DNA from 3 places in the Exiguobacterium sp. s192 genome. Region 1 is predicted to be linked to each of the others. Evidence: riboswitches for the same ligand, from Rfam matches in the RefSeq annotation. Region 1 holds a riboswitch; each other region holds the start of a gene.
What was found. Region 1 has a riboswitch for lysine ahead of KNP87_RS12175 (amino acid permease). Riboswitches for the same ligand answer to the same signal wherever they lie in the genome.
Positions count from the first base shown of each region.

Region 2: it holds a riboswitch for lysine, as region 1 does, so the genes downstream of both, KNP87_RS09535 (Na+/H+ antiporter NhaC family protein) here and KNP87_RS12175 (amino acid permease) in region 1, are expected to answer to the same signal.
Region 3: it holds a riboswitch for lysine, as region 1 does, so the genes downstream of both, KNP87_RS10600 (aspartate kinase) here and KNP87_RS12175 (amino acid permease) in region 1, are expected to answer to the same signal.

Region 1 covers NZ_JACSMS010000007.1:67,747-74,886, reverse strand. The annotation lists gene msrA (peptide-methionine (S)-S-oxide reductase MsrA) at 1-917, opposite strand, end outside; gene KNP87_RS12180 (SoxR reducing system RseC family protein) at 987-1,169, opposite strand; gene KNP87_RS12175 (amino acid permease) at 1,296-2,774, opposite strand; lysine riboswitch at 2,901-3,085, opposite strand; gene KNP87_RS12170 (MarR family winged helix-turn-helix transcriptional regulator) at 3,261-3,710, shown strand; gene KNP87_RS12165 (GGDEF domain-containing protein) at 3,834-4,991, shown strand; gene KNP87_RS12160 (TetR/AcrR family transcriptional regulator) at 5,148-5,765, opposite strand; gene KNP87_RS12155 (HlyD family secretion protein) at 5,960-6,616, shown strand; gene KNP87_RS12150 (DHA2 family efflux MFS transporter permease subunit) at 6,629-7,140, shown strand, end outside.
Region 2 covers NZ_JACSMS010000004.1:181,715-188,854, forward strand. The annotation lists gene celB (PTS cellobiose transporter subunit IIC) at 1-560, opposite strand, end outside; gene KNP87_RS09520 (PTS sugar transporter subunit IIA) at 576-905, opposite strand; gene KNP87_RS09525 (PTS sugar transporter subunit IIB) at 911-1,207, opposite strand; gene KNP87_RS09530 (type I phosphomannose isomerase catalytic subunit) at 1,356-3,146, shown strand; lysine riboswitch at 3,278-3,453, shown strand; gene KNP87_RS09535 (Na+/H+ antiporter NhaC family protein) at 3,560-5,143, shown strand; gene htpG (molecular chaperone HtpG) at 5,228-7,093, opposite strand.
Region 3 covers NZ_JACSMS010000005.1:173,760-180,899, forward strand. The annotation lists gene dapB (4-hydroxy-tetrahydrodipicolinate reductase) at 1-32, opposite strand, end outside; gene dapA (4-hydroxy-tetrahydrodipicolinate synthase) at 29-910, opposite strand; gene KNP87_RS10595 (aspartate-semialdehyde dehydrogenase) at 931-1,923, opposite strand; gene KNP87_RS10600 (aspartate kinase) at 1,936-3,135, opposite strand; lysine riboswitch at 3,249-3,426, opposite strand; gene argH (argininosuccinate lyase) at 3,493-4,866, opposite strand; gene KNP87_RS10610 (argininosuccinate synthase) at 4,863-6,068, opposite strand; gene KNP87_RS10615 (GNAT family N-acetyltransferase) at 6,188-6,616, opposite strand; gene KNP87_RS10620 (alanyl-tRNA editing protein) at 6,613-7,140, opposite strand, start outside.

The DNA.
Region 1 (7,140 bases):
CCCGCAGTATCAAGCTCTTCTAACGGAATAAAGCGCAGGGCTGCTGAATTGATGCAGTAGCGTAAGCCACCCAACTCTTTTGGACCGTCATCAAAAATATGACCAAGATGACTGTCTGCATTAGCGGAACGGACTTCTGTCCGCGTCATGCCGTGCGTCGTATCGAGTTCGACTTCCATTTTGTCCTCAGAAATCGGTTTTGCGAAACTCGGCCATCCGCAGTTCGAGTTAAACTTATCTTTTGACGTAAAGAGTGGTGTTCCATCGACGATATCGACATAAAGACCTGGTCGTTCCTCATCCCAGTATTCATTGCGGAAAGCGGGCTCTGTACCGTTTTCCTGTGTGACTTTATACTGGATCGGCGTCAAACGTTGTTTTAATTCCTGTTCCTTGCCTTGATCCTTCCACGCTTCTTTGACGAACTTCGCCCGACCGGAGCCGACACTATACATCTGATAGCGGAACGGATTTTTTTTGTAATAATCTTGATGGTACTCTTCAGCCGGCCAGAATGGTTTCGCCGGACGAATGTCGACAGCTACTGGTCGTGAGAAACGACCGGATGCGTCAAGCGCCGCTTTTGAACGTTCAGCTGCTTGTTTTTGTTCTTCATCAACATAAAAAATGGCTGGTTCGTACGATTGACCACGGTCGTTAAACTGCCCGCCACCATCAGTCGGATCGATTTGGCGCCAAAAAATTTCAAGTAATTCCTCATACGTGATGACAGCCGGATCATACGTAACTTCTACGGCTTCTAAATGTCCTGTTGTTTCTGAACAGACCTCTTTATAAGTCGGGTTTTCTGTATGACCACCTGTATAACCGGAAATGACTTGTTCGACACCATCATATTTATGAAATGGCTTGACCATGCACCAAAAACAGCCACCTGCGAATATTGCTTTTGCCATCTAGCTTCCCCTCCTCTGTATATGCCTATTTTAACGCGTTCCGTCCCACTCCCCTACTATCTTGCTCAGTCAATCTTCGGGATTCGCTTTTAAGCGCCGCATGACAAAATAAATCGCGGCAAACACTAAGATCAATCCGCCAAACGAATACCAGATGTTGTTCATGCGATAGAGCATCTGATAGATCGCCAGAGTTACAAGCAAGATGGCAATCGGGATGAATGCCCGTTTAAAGTGATACCAATAATTCACTGTAGTCGCCTCCGTTTTCTTTTATCTTAATCGATTTCTTACTCCTTGATTATGTTTTTCAACATTTTTCTAACAACAATACGACAAAAAAGCCGATCCCGCTCACACATGGGATCGACAATTTGATCATGGACGCGGATGTTCCGGGAACTCCATTTCTGCATAAGGAACAACCGATGTCCGGTTTTTAAATTTATGACCTAACCAGAAGGCAAGGAACAACGGAATACCGACATACGTCGCAGCGATTCCGACCCAATCAATTTGATCCGCGAGGAACGCGGCATAGTTTTGACCAACGATGACTAGGAAACAAAGTCCAAAGGCAAACAGTGGTCCAAACGGGAATGCCGGCGCAACGTACGGCAAGTCGCTTAACGAATGTCCTTGAGCAAGGAATCCTTTACGGAACCGGTAGTGACTGATTGCGATTCCAAGCCACGCGATGAAACCGGTCATACCTGAGGCATTCAACAGCCAGAGGTAGACTTGACCGCCAAACATCGATGTCAGGAAGCAGAGTGCGCCGATGGCTCCGGTTGCGAGCAAGGCATTACGTGGTACACCGTTTTTGGAGACTTTAGCAAACATTTTTGGTGCATCGCCTTGACGTGCCAGTGTGTACAGCATGCGTGTCGAGGCATACATCCCCGAGTTCCCGGCTGATAAGACGGACGTCAAGATGACGGCGTTCATTAAGGCTGCTGAGAACGCGAGTCCGGCTTTTTCAAAGACGAGTGTAAACGGGCTGACGGCTACATCCGTAATATCATTCGACACTAAGTTCGGACTCGTATACGGAATCAACATCCCGATGACAAAAATCGCAAAGACGTAAAACAACAGGATCCGCCAGAAAACTTGTTTGACAGCTTTCGGAACGTTCTTTTTCGGATCTTCCGATTCTCCCGCGGCGATTCCGACGAGTTCGGTTCCTTGGAAGCTGAACCCGGCGACGAGGATAATTCCGATAACGGCAGGAATACCACCGACGAACGGTGCATCACCTAACGCAAAGTTTTTAAAGCCGACCGGCGCTTCCGATGTGAAGACACCAAAAATCATTGCAACACCGACAATCAAGAAAATGATGACGGTAACGACTTTGATCATCGCAAACCAATATTCTGCTTCTCCGAAACCTTTAACGGAGAAGAAATTTAAACCAATCATCAACAATAAGAAAATAGCACTGAAATAGAAACCAGGTACATCCGGGAACCAGTACGTCATGACGATTTGTGCCGCAACGAGTTCAACCGCAATCGTAACCGCCCAGTTGTACCAGTAGTTCCATCCTAAGGCAAAACCGAACGATGGATCGACGAATTTCGCACCATACGTCGAGAACGAACCAGCGACCGGCATGTAAGCTGCCATCTCGCCCAAGCTTGTCATCAGGAAGTACACCATCAGTCCGACGACGGCGTACGATAACAACGCACCGCCCGGACCCGCAGCGGCAACAGATGCACCGGATGCGATGAAGAGTCCGGTTCCGATGGCACCGCCAATCGCAATCATCGACATATGACGGGCTTGCAGGCCACGTTTTAAGCCTTCTTCAGTTGAATCGAGTTTTCTTTGGGGTTGTAGAGTATTCATGTTATTCGCTTCTCTCTTTTTAGATTTTTTGAGAGGACACTTTTTGAAAAAACAAAAAGCGCCCTCATCTTCCAGAAGGAAGATGAGAACGCAACATAGTAAAAGGATGCGCCTCATTCTACCGTCGTGAAAGATAGCTCCCCACAAGTCATGGTTGACCTGTGACAGTATTAGACCTGTTTGATCTAATCCCAATCGATCATCTTCAAAGCGATGATTGATTTCGGCAATTCTTCCTTTTCAGTCACCTCATCTGCCGCTTGACGACATCCGTAACTGTACTCATAAGAACCGCAACCTCCATCCCACTGGTTGAGTGAGAACTAATTAAGTTAGTGATTAATTTCTTGATTACCTCGTCATGTTACACAAATCGTCTTTAAATTGTCAATTCTTTTTTTGAATTGACGGCTCTTCATGGTAAAATTCCGTAATTTTTAGTACACTAAACAATAGAAGTTAACCGAGAGAAAGGATGTTGCTTGAATGCCACAAGAACGTGATCAACTGACTTACCGATTAGAGGAACAAATGCGTGTCATTCTCCGGACATTACGTCGTGAACTGAACCGACTGTTTGAAGGAACCGCGACGCGAAGTGAATTTTTCATCTTACGCAGCTTGTCCGAAAATGGTCCCCAACGTCCGACTCTACTCGCAGAACAGTTTGAGCTTGCGACAAGTCAGGTAACGGCTTTAACCGATCGCCTGTATAAAGCAGGCTTCGTCACTCGGACCCGTTCAACAGATGACCGGAGATCGATTGTCCTTGCTTTGACGGATGAAGGAGAAACGGCGTTTCGTGAACTCGAAGTTGTCCGCCGGAAATACCTGCAGGAACGGTTCGGCACATTGACGGAAGAGGAACTGAATGTCATGGTTCGTGTCTTCGATAAGATTCTTTTGACGATGGATGAAGAAGCCGTTTCTTCCTAAAAATTGTGTGTAAAAAATATTCAACTTATTTTTCAGACAAAGTTCACTTGACTGTGTACTTTGTCTTTTTTGTCGACTTTTCCTGTTTCACTTCACATTTTTCCATTTCTTGCCGTTAGTAAAATGAGTATACTGGAAGTATGTTACGGAAATGCGTTTACGAGGAGCTGGGAGGATTTGTTGTCCATCATGAATAATTTCATCATCAATTTTTGTCTACTGTTCACAACGATCACTCTTTTGTTTCTACCCTTTCGAAACCAACCGAGGATCACCCCTAAAACAAATGTAAAAACGCGACTCATTCTGGGAGGAGTCGCCGGACTCATCGCCGTTCTCTTGATGTTCAATAGCATCCAAATTGATGTTGCACGAATTGATTTGCGGATTATCCCGGTCGCCATTGCGATGATGTTCGGTGGATTACCAAGCGCCATCGTAACCGGTCTGATGATTATCGGAACTCGTTTTGCGATTACACCGTTTGAACAAATGGAAGGGGTCATCGTTTCATCTATCGTTATCGGATTATTTATCGGAACGATTGGCATAATCAGACGCTACGTCCGTATGACATTTTGGAATTTTGAGTTGATGATCGGCGTCGGAATCTTGTATTCCTTACCCGCCATCTATCTGTTGACCCATAGTTGGTCGACATTCTTTAAAGTATCGGCAGCGTATATCTTCTTTAATCTGATTGCTGGTTTCGTAACCTATCAGTTATTGACGGAACTCCGTCGCCACTTTGAGAACATTCAGTACCAACAAAAACTCGCGATGACGGATGCCTTGACCGGTCTCGCCAACCGGCGTCGACTGGATGATTCCTTATCTCTTGTCGGTTCTGCGGAAGACGGTTATTCCCTCGTCTTGATCGATATCGACTTCTTTAAACACGTCAACGATACATATGGTCATGATGCCGGCGATGATGTCTTGCGTCAACTCGGTACGACCCTTGCTTCCCTCGCCCGTCCGGACGATTTAGTCGGTCGATACGGCGGTGAAGAGTTTTTAATCATCTTGCCGGACACGTCCGCTGCTGAAGCGAAAAAAATCTCCGAGCTCGCCCGGATGACGGTTGCCCGGAATCTGTTCCCGACGACGAGTGTCCCTGATCTGCAAATCACGATTTCACTCGGGATCGCACATTCAAGTGATTCGCATACGTCACTTGAAGCGTTGCAACAAGCAGATAAGGCGTTGTATCATTCTAAAAAATCAGGACGTAATCGCAGTACGATCTATACGAAAGCACTTGAACTCGAGCAGGCCTGACCCCAACTGGTGCTGATTCAAAAATTAATCTCTATAAGACAAGGGTGGCAGAGGATAATTCTGCCACCCTTGTCTCGTGCCCAACGACTGATTTGCTTCAGGCGACTTCTGTCTTCTATAAAAAAAGTGCAGGCAAAGACAAACAAAACCCGATTCTTAAACTGGATCTTGCGCACGATTCGGAAAACCGATACTCTCGACTGTTCCAAACACAATCATCCGACTGAGTTGGTCGGCCATGTAGGTTGCCGAGTAAGGACGGTCATTGCGTAACCAAGAAATCAATAACCCCAATTGTCCCCCGATCACGTAGTTTAACAACAGATCCTGATCCACCCGTCTCGTTTCACTGACGGTATGCGCTTTAAATACGAGGCGGTAGTTTTCCTTTAACGTGTCCAGGAAACGGGAAATAAAGGTCTTGATCGGTCCTTGCAACAACATCGTCCGGTAAAACTGTTCGTGTTGTTCGATGTGGATAAACAGCCGTTCAAAATAACGGCTGACCTTTTCAACGGAGGGAGACTCGGGTGGCACCACACCGTGAATCCGAATCGCGTCGACGAGTAACCGCATGTGATCCTCGACAATCTGATCCATCAAATCGTATTTATCCGTAAAGTGGGCGTAAAACGTTGAGCGATTTACGCTTGCCCCGTCCGCCAGCATTTTTACGGTGATTGCTGAAAACGGATGGTGTTCAAGTAAATGAAACAATTCTTTTGTAATACGGTCACGTGAACGTTTTGGTCGCGGATCCGATGCCGGATTCATCTGCTCTTCCCCCTTTTTTTTAATAGTGTATCCGTTCTCATCGACTTTTCCAACACTTTGTCGGAAATTGTCGGTTGTATGTTGGTTCCACGACCATATAATTAACTATATTAACTACTCCTCCCCCCAGAGGAGTCTTTTTTATGGCTGATGGGGACAGTGGAGTAGACGGAAGAAAGGATGCATCTCATATCATGAACATGAAAAAAGTATTGCTGATTAACATTTTGACGTTGGTCGTGTTGATTGGTGGCGGCGCGATCGGCTACTACTATTACGACCAAGCGACGAGCTACGTCAAAACAGAAAACGCGAAAATCGACGGAAAGATGATTACGATTGCCAGCCCGGGTGCCGGTAAGCTGACCGATTGGACCGCTAAAACGGGTCAAACACTGGACAGCGACGCGACGTTAGGTCACGTCATGATGGCGCAAGCCGGTCAAAAACCTGTCACCACATCAATCGTCATGCCAACTAAAGCAACAGTCGTTCAGTCGATGGCGACAGAAAACGGGGTTGTCGGTGCGGGGACACCACTGGCTTACGGTTTTAACTTAAATAACCTCTGGGTCACGGCTAACATCGAAGAAACGGACATTGACGAAGTCAAAGTCGGACAAACCGTTGATGTCTACGTCGACAGTTATCCGGATACGACGTTATCCGGCGAAGTCGAACAAATCGGGATGACGACGGCCGGAACGTTTTCAATGATGCCGTCTTCGAACGGCAATGCGAATTATACGAAAGTCGCTCAAGTCATTCCGGTGAAGGTTTCCCTTTCACAAGAAAAATCACTCGACATTCGACCTGGTATGAATGTGACCGTCCGCATTCATAAGGATTAAGGAGGGACTTGTATGTCTATGACCTTCCTGTTCGGATACATGGCGTTTATGGTTGTCGTCCTCATCGGTGTCAATCTGATCGCCCGGCGCTCCCGTCCGTCCCGTCTTGCCGGAGCAGCCGACGGATCGCTTGAAGTGGCTCTTGAAGAATCGGAGACGTTGCGTCCAGCGGTTCAAGAACGGACACCACTCGCGACAGCGGACATCAGCATTCCGAAAGTCTTGACTGTGCTGTTGATCGGGATGTTTATCGCCATCTTGAACCAGACGTTGATCAACGTCGCTTTACCGGTCTTGATCAACGATTTTAACGTCTCGACATCGACGGCACAATGGTTGACGACAGGCTTCATGCTCGTCAACGGTATCTTGATTCCAATCAGTGCGTTTTTAATGCGGAGTTATACGTTTCGTCAATTGTTCCTCGTTTCAATGACGCTGTTCTTTTTTGGTTCCGTCATCTGTTCGATGGCAATGAACTTCCCTGTCATGATGCTTGGACGTGTTATCCAGGCGGCCGGTGC
Region 2 (7,140 bases), on a different contig from region 1:
AGTGCTGAAAAAGACTTGGCAACGGCTGTCGGAACACCGGCCGGCATTTTGATCGTCCAGTTTTTTTGAACGACGAACCGATAAATTTCTCCTGCTAAAAATCCGGTGATCATGGCAAGAAACATTCCTTTAGCCCCTAGACGATCTAATGGAATGACGTTCCCAACAGGATCAGCGACATTCTCTACTGCGACAAAAAAAGGAGTAAGTAATAAAAAGGAAACAAGTGCGATGACTCCACCGAATACGGCCTCTACGTCATAACTTTTTGAAAGATAATAGCCGATTCCAAACACAACAAACAATGACATGATTCCCATGGTCGCCGATGGTGCATTTCCAAGAGAGGTCTTGAATGCATCGAGTACGCCGGGGGACATGAATTTTTCGAGAAACGGTAGATTCGCCACGACGACGATCAAAGAACCAAACATCGTAATCGGAAAAGCAAGCATGAATGCATCACGTAACGTCTGCAGGTAACGACTGTTATTTAAAAATGCCGCCATCGGCATCAAGAAACGACTCAACAGATCAAACCACTTACTATTCTCAGTCATTTCGAACACTCCTTATTATTTTTTAGAAAACTTGTGTTCCATCAATTCAATGAGTCCGGATGTTAAATCAAGCATGGTTTGTGTCGACATCAAATGATCCTCTGCATGTAATAACAAAAGTGACAGTGTCGTCGGTTCGCCGTTTGCTTCTTTTTGAACCTGCCCAAAGTGAACCTGGTGCGCTTCTTGCAACTGGGCACGCGCATCTGATAACAAATGCTCGAATTCTTCAAACGACCCGTCTTTATAAATTTCAATCGCTTCCCGAATCGTACTTCGTGCATTTCCGCTGTGCAAAATCATCATGAAGGCCACTTGTTCCATCGTCTGTTCGTTAGTTGGCATGTCATTCACCCCATCAATTTTACGGCTTGTTCGTAGGCCGCTTTTCCGTCAGCCATTCCGTACGCCATCATGTCAATGACCTCGACCGGCTTGTCTGTTGCTTGTTGAAACTTTGATAATAAAAAGCGCATCTGTGGTCCAATCAAAATGACATCTGCTCCTTCGATTTCTTTCATCGCTTGATCTTGACCCACCGCCCAAATCTTTGCTTCTTCTCCGATTCCTTTTGCATGTTCCTGCATTTTTGTCACAAGAATACTCGTCGACATCCCTGAACTGCACGCTAACATGATTTTTTTCATTCCAAACATCCTCTCTGATTTGAAATCGCTTACAACTTTGATTATACGGATTTATTCTTTCATGTCTATACTTGATAATTATTTTGTTTATTTTTATTTTTTAAAAGTGTAGAGTTGTTTTTGATAACAGATCAAAGGAGGAGTATGCATGAACGAGCCGATTGTTTTCAAACCCCTTACAAAAGAACGTATTTGGGGTGGTCAGCAGCTTAAACAGCATGGTTTTGTCATCTCAGATGATCAAAAAACAGGAGAAGCTTGGACACTTTCTAGTCATGAACATGGAGTGACCCTGGTTCAATCCGGTCAATTTTCCGGGTTTTCTTTAAAGGAATTGTGGTCAAATCACCCTGAAATTTTCGGGATGGACACTTCATCCGAGTTCCCGCTATTGATGAAATGGATTGATGCATCCAGTCATTTATCCGTACAAGTTCACCCAAACGATACAGATGCCCAACGCCTTGAACAGCAACCATTCGGCAAAAATGAATGCTGGTACATCGTCGATTGTCCCGAGGATGCATCCATTATTTATGGTCATACGTTTCAATCACAAGCTGAATTTGATCAGGCGCTCGAGGAAGGAGTACTCCAGCAACACCTTCAATATGTGCCTGTTTCCAAAGGTGATTTTCTCTACGTTCCGGCAGGCACCGTTCATGCCTTGACCAAGGGATGCGTCGTACTCGAAATTCAGCAAAATTCGGACACGACTTATCGGTTATATGATTATGACCGCCTTGATCCTGCGACGGGTGTTCCGCGTCCACTCCATTTGGAACAGGCTCGGCAAGTCATTCAGTTTCCGCATTTTCACTACCATGAACCTCCTGTACAGCTCTCTCCGTTTCAAAAATCATTGACTCATACCCCTTACTTTTTTGTAGAAGAATGGACCGTTCGAAATAGTCATGTGATTCCGGCACGTTCCTTTTTCCAAGTCATTACCGTCATCGAAGGAACGATTCGTCTGAACCATGATCAGTTCACAGCAGGTGCAACCATTCTTTTGCCCGCTCAGACAGAACAGAAGATTTCAGGGAACGGTCTTGTATTGTTGACCGGTCCTTCTTCTCGCACGAAGCGTCCCTTGCAAATTGGTGTAGATTTAGGCGGAACACAAACGCGTGTCGCCGCCATCGATCAAGAAACAGTGGTCAAACAACTTTCTTTTCCGACTCACCCTTCAGCAGGCCCGGCGAATGCAATCAATCAACTCAAATGCGCCATTCAACTGTTCAAACAGGAATTTGACATCACAAGAATCGGAATCGCTGCACCCGGTCCACTGGATGCCAAAACAGGGTGCCTCCTCTCGCCTCCCAACCTTCCGGGTTGGACACGCGTCAACCTGACAGCACCTTTACACTCTGCATTTGATGTCCCTGTATCTCTTGAAAATGACGCCAATGCAGCCGCATTTGGCGAAGCACTTTTTGGTGCCGGGAAAAACTTCTCCTCGGTTTATTACGTGACTGTCAGCACAGGAATCGGCGGTGGTTACGTTTATGAAAAACAATTGATTCGGGGCGCCAATGGATGTGCGGGTGAAATCGGTAATACCATCATTGAGTTCTCCGGTTCTCCACATCCTGTACTGAATACAGGTTCGCTCGAAGGCTTAGCGAGTGGAACCGCGCTTCAGTTACGGGCACGTGAGAAACAAACATCCTCGATTGTCACATTATTAGAAGATCAGGAGGAAAGAACCCGTTTCATCGCGTATTTAGCGACGGGTCTGGCTAATATCATTCATACGGTCGATCCGGACGTCATCGTCATCGGCGGGGGTGTTACAGGATCTGCTGATTTGTATTGGGAACAACTGTTAGCGGCTGTCAAAGAACGTGTTTATCCGTCACTTCGTCCTAACATCAACATTCGGTTGGCAACACTGCAGGGTCATGCCGGCGTAATTGGCGCCGCCCACCTGTAATGATTCCGTATAGTGGATGAATCCTCGCTTTTTTTATAAGCAAAAAATCCTACATGATAAAAAAAACAGACTTGAAACTATTTTCTGAAATATGATAAGGTTTTCTTATGAAAAGAATATGACTATTCTATCGATGAGGTAGAGGCGCGGTCTTAATGAGTACTTGATCTGAGGATGACAACAATGACGATCAACGAAAGGTGATGCCGCCGAAGTATCGTCATGTGTCAGACGTGACGAAGCTGGTCGAATTGGGAAATACCCGTTCGATTGCCATACGTATGTTGTATGGAGCGCTCCAATTCGGCTAAGAAAGACGCATCCAGCAAGGGTGTCGGCTTTGTTGCCGGTGCCCTTGCTTTTTTTCTGTGCAATGGGTCTCATCTTCTAAAAAAGGAGGAGGAACCACAACCATGGTCAACTATTCAGATTCCATCGTCGCACTTGCGCCGGCGGTAATCGCCATCGTCTTGGCGATTGTTACACGAAAAGTCGTCATCTCACTCGGTGTCGGTATTTTAGTCGGAGCGTTATTGCTTCACAGCTTCAATCCGATCGATACCGTTGTTTATCTCGGGAAAAATATCTTCAGTCTGTTTTGGGCAGACGGGGCTTTAAATGAATGGAACGTCTTATTACTCGTCTTCTTACTGTTACTCGGTGTCTTGTCGACACTGATTCAAACATCAGGTGGTGCCCGTGCCTTCGGCGAATGGGCAACAACACACGTCAAGACGGCGCGTGGCGCCCGACTCGCCGCTTTCGGCTTAGGTATCTTAATCTTCATCGATGATTACTTCAACAGTCTGGCCGTTGGAAACGTCAGTCGACCGTTAACGGACCGCCGCGGTGTCTCACGGGCCAAACTGGCGTACATCATTGATTCAACCGCTGCACCGGTCTGTGTCATCAGTCCGTTATCCAGCTGGGGTGCCTTCATCATCTCGATCATCGCCGGGATCTTGACGACACATTCGATCACCGATTACTCAGCGTTCAGTGCCTTCATGATGATTGTGCCGTTAAACTTCTATGCCATCTTCGCTTTGTTGCTGACACTCTACATCGCCTATACGGGAATTGCCGTTGGACCGATGCGGACGCATGAATTGCGTGCTTTACAAGGTGAGTTGTTTGACGCCAACAAAGGTACTCCAATGGGAATGGCGGAAGAGGTCAAAGAGCACGATAATGGAAAAGTCCGTGACTTGGTCGTCCCGATTATCGTATTGGTCATCGCGACCGTCACAGCTCTTCTTTGGACGGGTGCTCAAGCGCTTGCCGCTGACGATCGTCCCTTTACATTGATTGGTGCCTTCGAATCAACGGACGTGACACGTTCTCTTGTTGCAGGTGTCGTCATCAGTTTAATCGTTGCCTTCTTGATGTTGATCGGTCGGAAGATTCCGGCACGTGATTACCGCATCAGCATTTGGGCAGGAATGAAATCGATGTGGCCGGCGGTCGTCATTCTATTGTTCGCTTGGACGATCATCGCTGTCATCGGCGACATGAAGACCGGGGATTACCTTGCCAGTTTCGTCAGCAAATCCATTCCCGCTTCTTATCTGCCGTTCCTGTTGTTCTTAATCGCGAGTATCATGGCATTCTCAACCGGAACAAGTTGGGGCACATTCGGTATCATGTTACCAATCGGTGCTGACCTCATCATGGCGGTTGAGCCGAGTCTGTTGTTGCCAACACTTGCAGCAGTCCTTGCCGGATCCGTCTTCGGTGACCACTGTTCACCGATTTCCGATACGACGATTCTCAGCTCGACCGGTGCCGGATCGCACCATATCGATCACGTCACGACACAATTACCGTACGCGTTGATCGGTGCCGCAACGTCGGCTGTCGGATACCTCGTGCTCGGTGTCACCGGTTCGTCTGTGTTCGGATTCATCGGTGCGCTTGTCGCCTTCTTGATCTTCCTCGTCATGTTAAACGTTCTTTCACGACGCGGTGAAGTCCCGTCGCAACTTCGTTCGGAATAACGGAAGTCTGTGAAACGATCATTCTATTCAAAAAGCCGGACCGATGATTACATCGGATCCGGCTTTTTGCTATGGCTTTTTTGTTCAGACCATCAACGCGCAGACTTCGTTCGCAAAGGCGACCGGATCTTCAATCGGCAATCCTTCGATCAATAACGCTTGTTGATACATCAATTTGGTATACCGCTCGAATTTCGGACGATCCTCGGCATAAGCCGTCTCAATCGCTTGGAACACATCGTGCGACGTGTTCAATTCGAGGATTTTCACGGCTGCGACATCTTGGTTGTTCGGCATCGATTTGAGGATTTTCTCCATTTCGATTGAAACCGCACCATCCGTCGCGAAGCAGACCGGATGTGACTTCAACCGTGTTGAAGCTTTGACCTCTTTCACCTGTCCTGCCAGTACGTCCTGCATCGCTTTGAACATCTCGACTTGTGTCTCTGTCGTTTCGGCTTGATCCGTCTGCTCGATGCCGAGATCGCTGCTCGTGACGGACTTGAATTCTTTTCCGTCGTAATTGAGCAGCATCTGAATCGCAAACTCATCAATCTCTTCCGTGAAGTATAGGATATCGAATCCTTTGTCCTTGACGAGCTCCGACTGCGGCAATTTATCCAACCGGTCCGTGCTCTCCCCTGATGCATAATAGATGTACTTCTGCTCTTCCGGCATCGCGGCGACGTATTCTGCGAGCGTCACCAGTTTTTTCTCTTTTGCCGAATGGAACAGGACGAGGTCTTTCACCGTATCCTTTTGCATGCCGTAATCATTGTAGATGCCGAACTTCAATTGACGGCTAAAGGCTTGATAAAACGTCTCGTATTTCTCCCGGTCGTCCCGAAGCAATGCTTCAAGTTGTGTCTTGATTTTGCTTTGGATGTTTTTGGCGATCAACTTCAACTGGCGATCATGTTGCAGCATTTCACGCGAGATGTTGAGTGACAAGTCTTCTGAATCGACCATCCCTTTGACGAAGCTGAAATGATCCGGCAGCAGATCACTGCATTTTTCCATGATCAAGACGCCGTTCGCATACAGTTCAAGCCCCTTCTCAAACTCTTTTGAATAATAATCAAAGGAAGGCTGTTCTGGAATGAACAGGATCGATTGATAACGGACGGCTCCATCGGCACTGATATGAATGTGCTTGATCGGCGCATCAAATCCGTAACGTTTTTCCTGATAGAAGTTACGGTAGTCCTCATCCGTCAGCTCCCGTTTGTTTTTCCGCCAGATCGGGACCATGCTGTTGACCGTTCTCATGACTGTGACCGTCTCTGTTTCATCTGATCCGTCGACCGGACGTTGTTCCGTTTCCTCCATCTCGATCGGATAACGGATGAAGTCCGAGTATTTCTTGACGATACTCCGCAGGCGGTGCGGTTCCAGGTATTCATCGTAGTTCTCTTCGTCTTCGTTGGCTTTGATATGGAGTGTGATATCTGTTCCGACGGTCTCTTTTTCGACCTCTTCGATCGTATACCCGTCGACTCCGTGTGACTCCCATTTATAAGCGACGTCACTGCCAAACGGTTTCGTGACGACCGTCACGGTGTCGGCGACCATGAAGGCGGAATAAAAACCGACGCCGAACTGTCCGATGATATCATGACCGTCTTGTGATTCATTTTCTGCCTTAAAGGCGAGCGATCCGCTTTTGGCAATCGTTCCGAGGTTTTCTTCGAGCTCTTCTTTTGTCATTCCGATTCCTGTATCACGCAAAGTCAGTTGACGTGTTTCAGGGTTCGGCTGAATCGTAATTTTGTAAGCATCCTTGTCGAACGTAATCGTCTCGTCCGTCAACGCTTTGTAGTAAATCTTATCCATTGCGTCACTGGCGTTCGAAATCAACTCACGTAAAAAGATTTCCTTGTGTGTGTAGATGGAATGAATCATCATTTCGAGCAATCGCTTGGATTCTGCTTTAAATTGTTTCGTTTCCATTTTCGATACCCCCATGTATTTTTTAGCACTCTATAAGATAGAGTGCT
Region 3 (7,140 bases), on a different contig from region 1:
GTCGCTCCGTATCCGTGAATGGCGAGTCTCATCCAACCACTCCTTTATAACTCCGCATCGTCTCAAGCAGGTGCGCATGTCCTGCTTCCGACTGACGGACGAGCGGCAGACGGGGGGCCCCGACGGCAATTCCGATTTCTTCAAGTGCTGCTTTGACGGGAATCGGATTGACGTCGCTGAACAAGGCGGAAATGACAGGCATCAGATCACTCTGAATCCGGCGTGCCGTGTCGTAGTCGTTTGCAAGCAGCGCTTCTGCCAAGGCTTGCGTCTCAGCCGGATACGGATTCGACAAGACGGAAATCACGCCTTGTGCCCCCCATGCCATGTACGGGAGAATTTGATCGTCGTTGCCGCAGAAAACGGCAAAGTCGTTTGGTAAAGCCGTCATCAGTTCACCCATGAAGCTGACATCTCCGCTCGCTTCTTTGAACGCTTGGATGTTCGGATGCTTCGCAAGCGTCACGGCAGTCTCAACTGAAATCGCCACCCCTGTACGTGACGGGACGTTATACAGCATGATCGGCAGCGAAACCGCGTCCGCGACGGCCGTGAAATGCGCCACGAGACCGGCTTGTGACGTTTTGTTGTAATACGGTGTCACGAGCATCGCTGCATCGGCACCAAGACGTTCCGCCGCTTGTGTCTTTTCGATCGTCTGCGCTGTATTGTTCGTTCCGGTTCCGGCAATGACAGGCACGCGTCCTGCCGTCACACGGACCGCGGTTTTCAGTAACGTCTCGAACTCTTCATTCGTCAACGTCGATCCTTCTCCTGTCGTCCCACCGACGACCAATGCTTGAATGTTTGCCGCGAGTTGTTGTTCGATGAGTTGTTCAAATACGGTTAAATCCAGTTCACCCGTTGACGTGAACGGTGTTGCCAGTGCTGTTCCTGCTCCTTTAAACATGTCGGATTCCTCCCCGTTTCTTAAGAATGGATTGAACTTTCAAGTGCTTGACGCGCCACTTGCACGGCGTTCGAAGCGGCCCCTTTTCGAATGTTATCGGCGACACACCAGATGTGGAAGGTGTTCGCAAGACTCTGATCCTGTCGAATCCGTCCGACGTATACGTCATCCGTTCCACTGGCGTCAAGCGGCATCGGATACTGATTTTGACTGACATCATCGACCAGAACGACGCCGGGTGCTTGACGCAATGCTTCGCGGATTGCTTCGACCGTCGTCTCCTGCTCAAACGTCACGTTGATCGCAACGGAATGAGCGTTCGTGACCGGGACGCGGACACATGTCGCACTGACCGGCAACTCCGGTAAGCGGAAGATTTTGCGTGTCTCGTCAATCATTTTCTGTTCTTCTTTCGTATACCCATTCGGTAAGAAAACATCGATATGCGGCAGGATGTTATCGTGAATCGGGTGCGGATAATTGACCGGTTCTTCGCCGCGGCTGCCGCGGGCTAAATCCTCAATTCCTTTTTGACCCGAACCGGAGACCGCTTGATACGTCGTATAGTTGATACGCTGTAAACCAAACTGCTGAAGCGGGGCCAGGGCGACGACGGATTGAATCGTCGAACAGTTCGGATTGGCAATCAATCGATCGTCCGGACCGATTGCCTTCGGGTTTACTTCCGGTACGACGAGCGGGATATCCGCCTGCATCCGGAAGGCACTCGAGTTGTCGACGACGAGTGTTCCTGCTGCAGCGAGTAACGGGGCATACTGTTCACTGATCGTTCCGCCTGCTGCGAACAGTGCGACATCGATGCCGGCTTCTGTGATTTGCTCCGATAATGCTTGAATCGTAACGTCTTGCCCTTTGAACTGGACGGTTTTCCCGGCAGAACGGGCTGAAGCGTAAGCTGAAATTTGACGAACCGGAAAGTCGAGTTCCGCCAAGACTTGCAACATTTTTTGTCCAACGGCGCCTGTTGCGCCAATGACTGCTACATGATACATATGGTTTCCTCCTTACAGATCAAATGCATTGGCGATTGCTGCGACGGTCCGTTCGATGTCGGCTTGGGCAATCGTATACGAGATGCTGATTTCTGACGTCGTGACTTGATAAAACGTGATGTTTTCCGCCCGGAATGTCGCAAATAATTTCGAAGCGACGCCTGTTGCGTCACGCATTCCGATTCCAACGACCGATAACTTGGCATGTTGGTTATGACGGTCGACTTTGACGGTCGGGAAACGATTGATGATATCCTGCAAGGCTTCTTCCAAAAACTCTTCTTCGTCGAGCGGACACGAGAACGAGAGGAAGATGTCACTGTCAAACGTCGTCTGACTGATCATATCGATGTTGACGTGACGTCCTGACAACAATTCAAAGATATCTGCGACCGCTGAGTTTGTCTGTGGTACGTGTTTGATCGATACCGTCATGACGTTTTTTGTCACACTGACACTTGTGACCGCTTTTTGTTCCATCGTTTCCGTTGCCTCCATGATCCAAGTCCCTCTTTCCGATTCAAGTGTTTTTCCGACAAAGATGTGTACACCGTATTTTTTACCTAACTCGACACTCCGCATCTCCATGACTTTTGATCCGAGAGCACTCATTTCCATCATCTCATCGTATGAAATGTGCGGAATCGGCTGTGCTGTTGCATGAATCCGTGGATCAGCCGTATAAACGCCGTCAACGTCCGTATAGATTTCGCATCGTTTATCGAGAACGGCTGCCAGTGCGACGGCTGTCGTATCCGATCCGCCGCGCCCCAGTGTCGTGACATCCCCCAGTTCATTGACCCCTTGGAAACCAGCGACGATGATGACATCGTAGGTCTCCAGTTTTTTCCGGAGTAATTCGCCGTCAATTTGTTTGATTTTACTTTTCGTGTGGAGTCCCATCGTACTGATGCCTGCTTGTGCGCCCGTCTGGGACAAGGCTTTTGTCCCAAGTGAGTTCAAGGCGATGCTGAGCAACGAAATCGTCTGTTCTTCACCGATGGCAAGCAGACGGTCCAGCTCGCGCCGTTCCGGTCGATCCGTGATCGCCTGGGCTTGGGCAATCAATGAATCAGTCATTTTTCCCATCGCCGATACGACGACGACTAATTTTTCTCCTTGATCCGTCCGATTCTTCAAATAATTCGCAATTGACTGAATCTGTTCGACAGTCGCAACCGAACTACCACCAAATTTAAGTACAGTTGTCACAATCCTATCTCCTTTTGTCCCGAAACAGAAAAAAACGACGGGCCGGTAGGAGCGTTCCTACGGCCCGTCGTTATCACGATCGGACAAACGATGACAGTGTCATTCGTTCTTTTACGTAAGATAGCGCTCCGAAACGTGGGTTTCGGCAGTACAACGGATCTTAACCGTTGTACCAGCAATCAAGAAAAAGCATTTTCTTGTTCACTTCGGCGGATTTCCCCTTTCACATCACTTGGCATGCTTGCCTTTGTAAGTGTTGCTACTGATGTCATCCGCGCCTCTATCTGTCGGTTGTTAGTTACAGTTATAGCAAACATTTTTTGTTAAATCCAGTGATTTGCCAAACTTTTTTGATTTTTATAATTTTTGAAGGGTCTGCTTTGCTTGGGTCAGCTGTTCGCGAACAGCGTTAAAACCAGTCCCGCCATAACTCCCTCGTCTCGCGACGGCTTGAACCGGATCGAGCAACGGATAGACATCTTCCGTAATGACCGGATGGAATGTCTGATACGTCTCGAGTGTCAAATCCTTCAAGAAACAGCTGGTCTGGACACAATGCAGAACGGCTTTGCCGACGATTTCATGCGCTTCCCGGAAAGGAATGCCTTTTGTGACAAGGTAATCGGCCAGTTCCGTTGCATTCGAGAAGTCTTGCATTGTCGCCTTCTTGAGCGCTTCTGTCTTAAACGTAGCGGATTCGAGCATCCCGGTAAAAATCTGAACCGATTGTAAAACCGTATCAGCCGTATCAAAGACGCCTTCCTTATCTTCTTGCATATCTTTATTGTAAGCGAGTGGTAATGCTTTCATCGTCGTCAAGAACCCCATCAAGTTTCCATATACCCGTCCTGTCTTTCCGCGAATCAATTCTGCGAAGTCCGGATTCTTTTTCTGCGGCATCATGCTTGATCCCGTCGAAAACGCATCGGACAGTTCAATGAACGAAAATTCTTGTGACGCCCAGATGATGATTTCTTCACAGAACCGTGACAGATGCATCATGACCGTCGACGCGATGCCAAGGTATTCAATGACGAAGTCCCGGTCCGAGACGGCGTCCAAACTGTTGGGATAGACGTGTTCAAATCCAAGCAACTCGGCTGACTTGAACCGATCAATCGGGAAAGTCGTTCCGGCGAGTGCACCGGCACCAAGCGGTGACATCCGGACCCGTTTTAAGTTGTCCGTCAGTCGCTCGGCATCACGCTCAAACATCCAAAAGTAAGCCAGCAAGTGATGCGCGAGCGAAATCGGTTGGGCTCGTTGCAGATGGGTATACCCCGGCATGATCGTTTCGACGTGTTGATCCGCTTGTTCCGTAATGACGGATTGCAGATTGCGAAGACTCGACAGGAGTTCAAGAACATGCTGCTCCATCCAGAGATGAAGATCAGTTGCGACCTGATCGTTTCGACTGCGCGCTGTATGCAGTTTACCGGCAACAGGACCAATCTGTTCTGTCAACAACCGCTCGAGGTTCATATGGATATCCTCATCGGCCAGTGAATAGACATGCTGATCAATCGTCGTTTGTAAATGATTGAGTCCGGCTTCGATTTGTTGCCATTCCGTCTCCTCGAGAATCCCTTGTTCGTATAACATCTGCGCATGGGCCAGGCTGCCTTGTAAATCGACAGCCGCCAGTTTTTGATCAAATGAGATCGATGCGCCGAATGCCTCCGCCTGAGCGGAAGCACTTTCCGTAAACCGTCCGCCCCATAGTTTCGTCATTTTTTCACGCCTTCCTGACGATGGACACTCGCATGTGTCGCAATCGCTAGACCATGCAGTTTGATGAATCCTTTTGCCGCTTCGTGATCAAAGGCATCTTCTTTTGTGTAAGTCGCGAGTTTCTCGTCATACAACGAAACAGCCGATTGACGTCCGGTGACGGTTGCGTTCCCTTTATAGAGTTTGACACGAACTTCGCCGGTCACATCTTGCTGTGTCGCTGACAAGAACGCTTTGAGCCCTTTTGTTAACGGGGCATGGAACAGTCCATTGTAAATGGTTTCTGCATATTGTTTGCTTAAAATCGGTTTGAAATGAGCGACATCTTTTGTCAACGTGATCGTTTCGAGTGCTGCATGCGCTTTGAGTAAAACTGTCGCGCCCGGGCATTCATAGACTTCACGTGATTTGATTCCGACAAGACGGTTCTCGACGTGATCAATCCGACCGACTCCGTGCGCCCCTGCAATGATATTCAGTTCTGTAATCAATTTTGCGAGTGGATATGCTGTTCCGTTAATGGAAACCGGCACGCCCGCTTCAAAGCCGATGATGACTTCTTCTGCTTGATCCGGTGCGTCTTCCGGTGCGACGGTTAAAGCGTACGCATCTTGCGGCGGCTCCGTCCACGGATTCTCAAGGACCCCACATTCATTACTGCGTCCCCATAAGTTCATATCAATTGAATACGGGCTGTCGAGGTTAATCGGAATCGGCACATCGTTTTCTTTTGCGTAGGCAATTTCTTCTTCACGTGACCATTTCCACTCGCGGACCGGTGCGATAACTTCGAGTGACGGGTCAAGAGCAGCGACCGAAACTTCAAACCGGACTTGGTCATTACCTTTTCCGGTACAACCGTGCGCAACCGCTGTTGCACCATGGGCATGTGCGACTTCGACCAGTTTTTCAGCGATCAACGGGCGGGAAAGAGCTGAAATCAGTGGATACGCGCCTTCATAATGAGCGCCGTATTGAAGTGCCGGTAAGACAAACTCGTTCGCGAACTTCTCTTTGACATCAAGGACAATTGATTCAACGGCTCCGACAAGCAATGCTTTTTCTTTGATGACCGTCAAATCTTTTCCTTCACCAACATCCATGCATAACGCGACGACATCATAGTCCTTGCTTAACCATTTGATGGCGACTGAAGTATCGAGTCCACCGGAATACGCTAAAATCAATTTTTGTTTTGTCATTACTAATTCCTCCTTGATATCGACTGTATCTGTCTGTATAAAAATTCACTATGGATTATATATATACATAAACTTTCAAAAAAAGAAACCCTTTTTTAGGATTTCTCATAAAATAACCGTTAAATTTTTTTCTCCATCGTCCGGTGTGGAATACCGGCATCATCAAATTCATCCGATACGATTGTATACCCGAGACCTTGATAAAACGGAATCGCCTGGACTTGGGCACCGAGTGTCAAAATCGTCCGCCCTTCCCGTCGAACCACCCGTTCCATCGCCCGCATCAATTCACCGCCGTATCCTTTACCCCTTGTCGCAGCAAGCGTCGCGACACGTTCCACCTTCATCCGTTGTTCGTCATAGGGACGTGTCCGTCCCGTTGCAACGGGACGATTCATTTCATCGAGAACGAGAAGATGAATCGCCGTTTCATCGTGCGTGTCATATTCCAAATTGCGCGGCACCCCCTGTTCTTCGACGAAAACGCGCTCGCGAATCATCCGGACTGCCTGTTGTTGTTCTGCTGTCTTTACCTGAATTACCGTCATGTATGTAATTCCTCCTTCAATGCTTCGATATAGCCACTTGCATCTTCATACGTCGTAAACAAGGCTTGGGCATTTTTTTCGCTTCCGCCGCCGCGTCCATTAAATTGTTTTAAGTGGGTTTTCGCAAATTTGCCGAGATGGACCGGTCCTGAACTGCACATCAATAATTTTTTAGCGGCCTCATTCCAAATCAATGCTGTCCGTTTTTCCTCCGCCAGAGCTTTCATCATCTTTTCGGAAAATCGGATATTTTCCTGTTCATGGTGCAACACCAAGACGGAGTCTGATGAAGTCAACACCTGTTGCAGAACGGTTGTGACATGTAAATCTTCCGCTTGTCCAATTTGACGGTTCAACCGGAGTTGCTCCTGTTTGAGTTCTTCGACAACTGTGTGGACCTGATCCTTTTTCGCGGACAATGCCCGTGCCGTCTCGGTTAAAACCCGTCGTTCAGCCGTCAACAAACGGAAAGCGCGATCTTTTGCAACATACATCAAACGGACATTCCCCCGGACCTTTTCCTG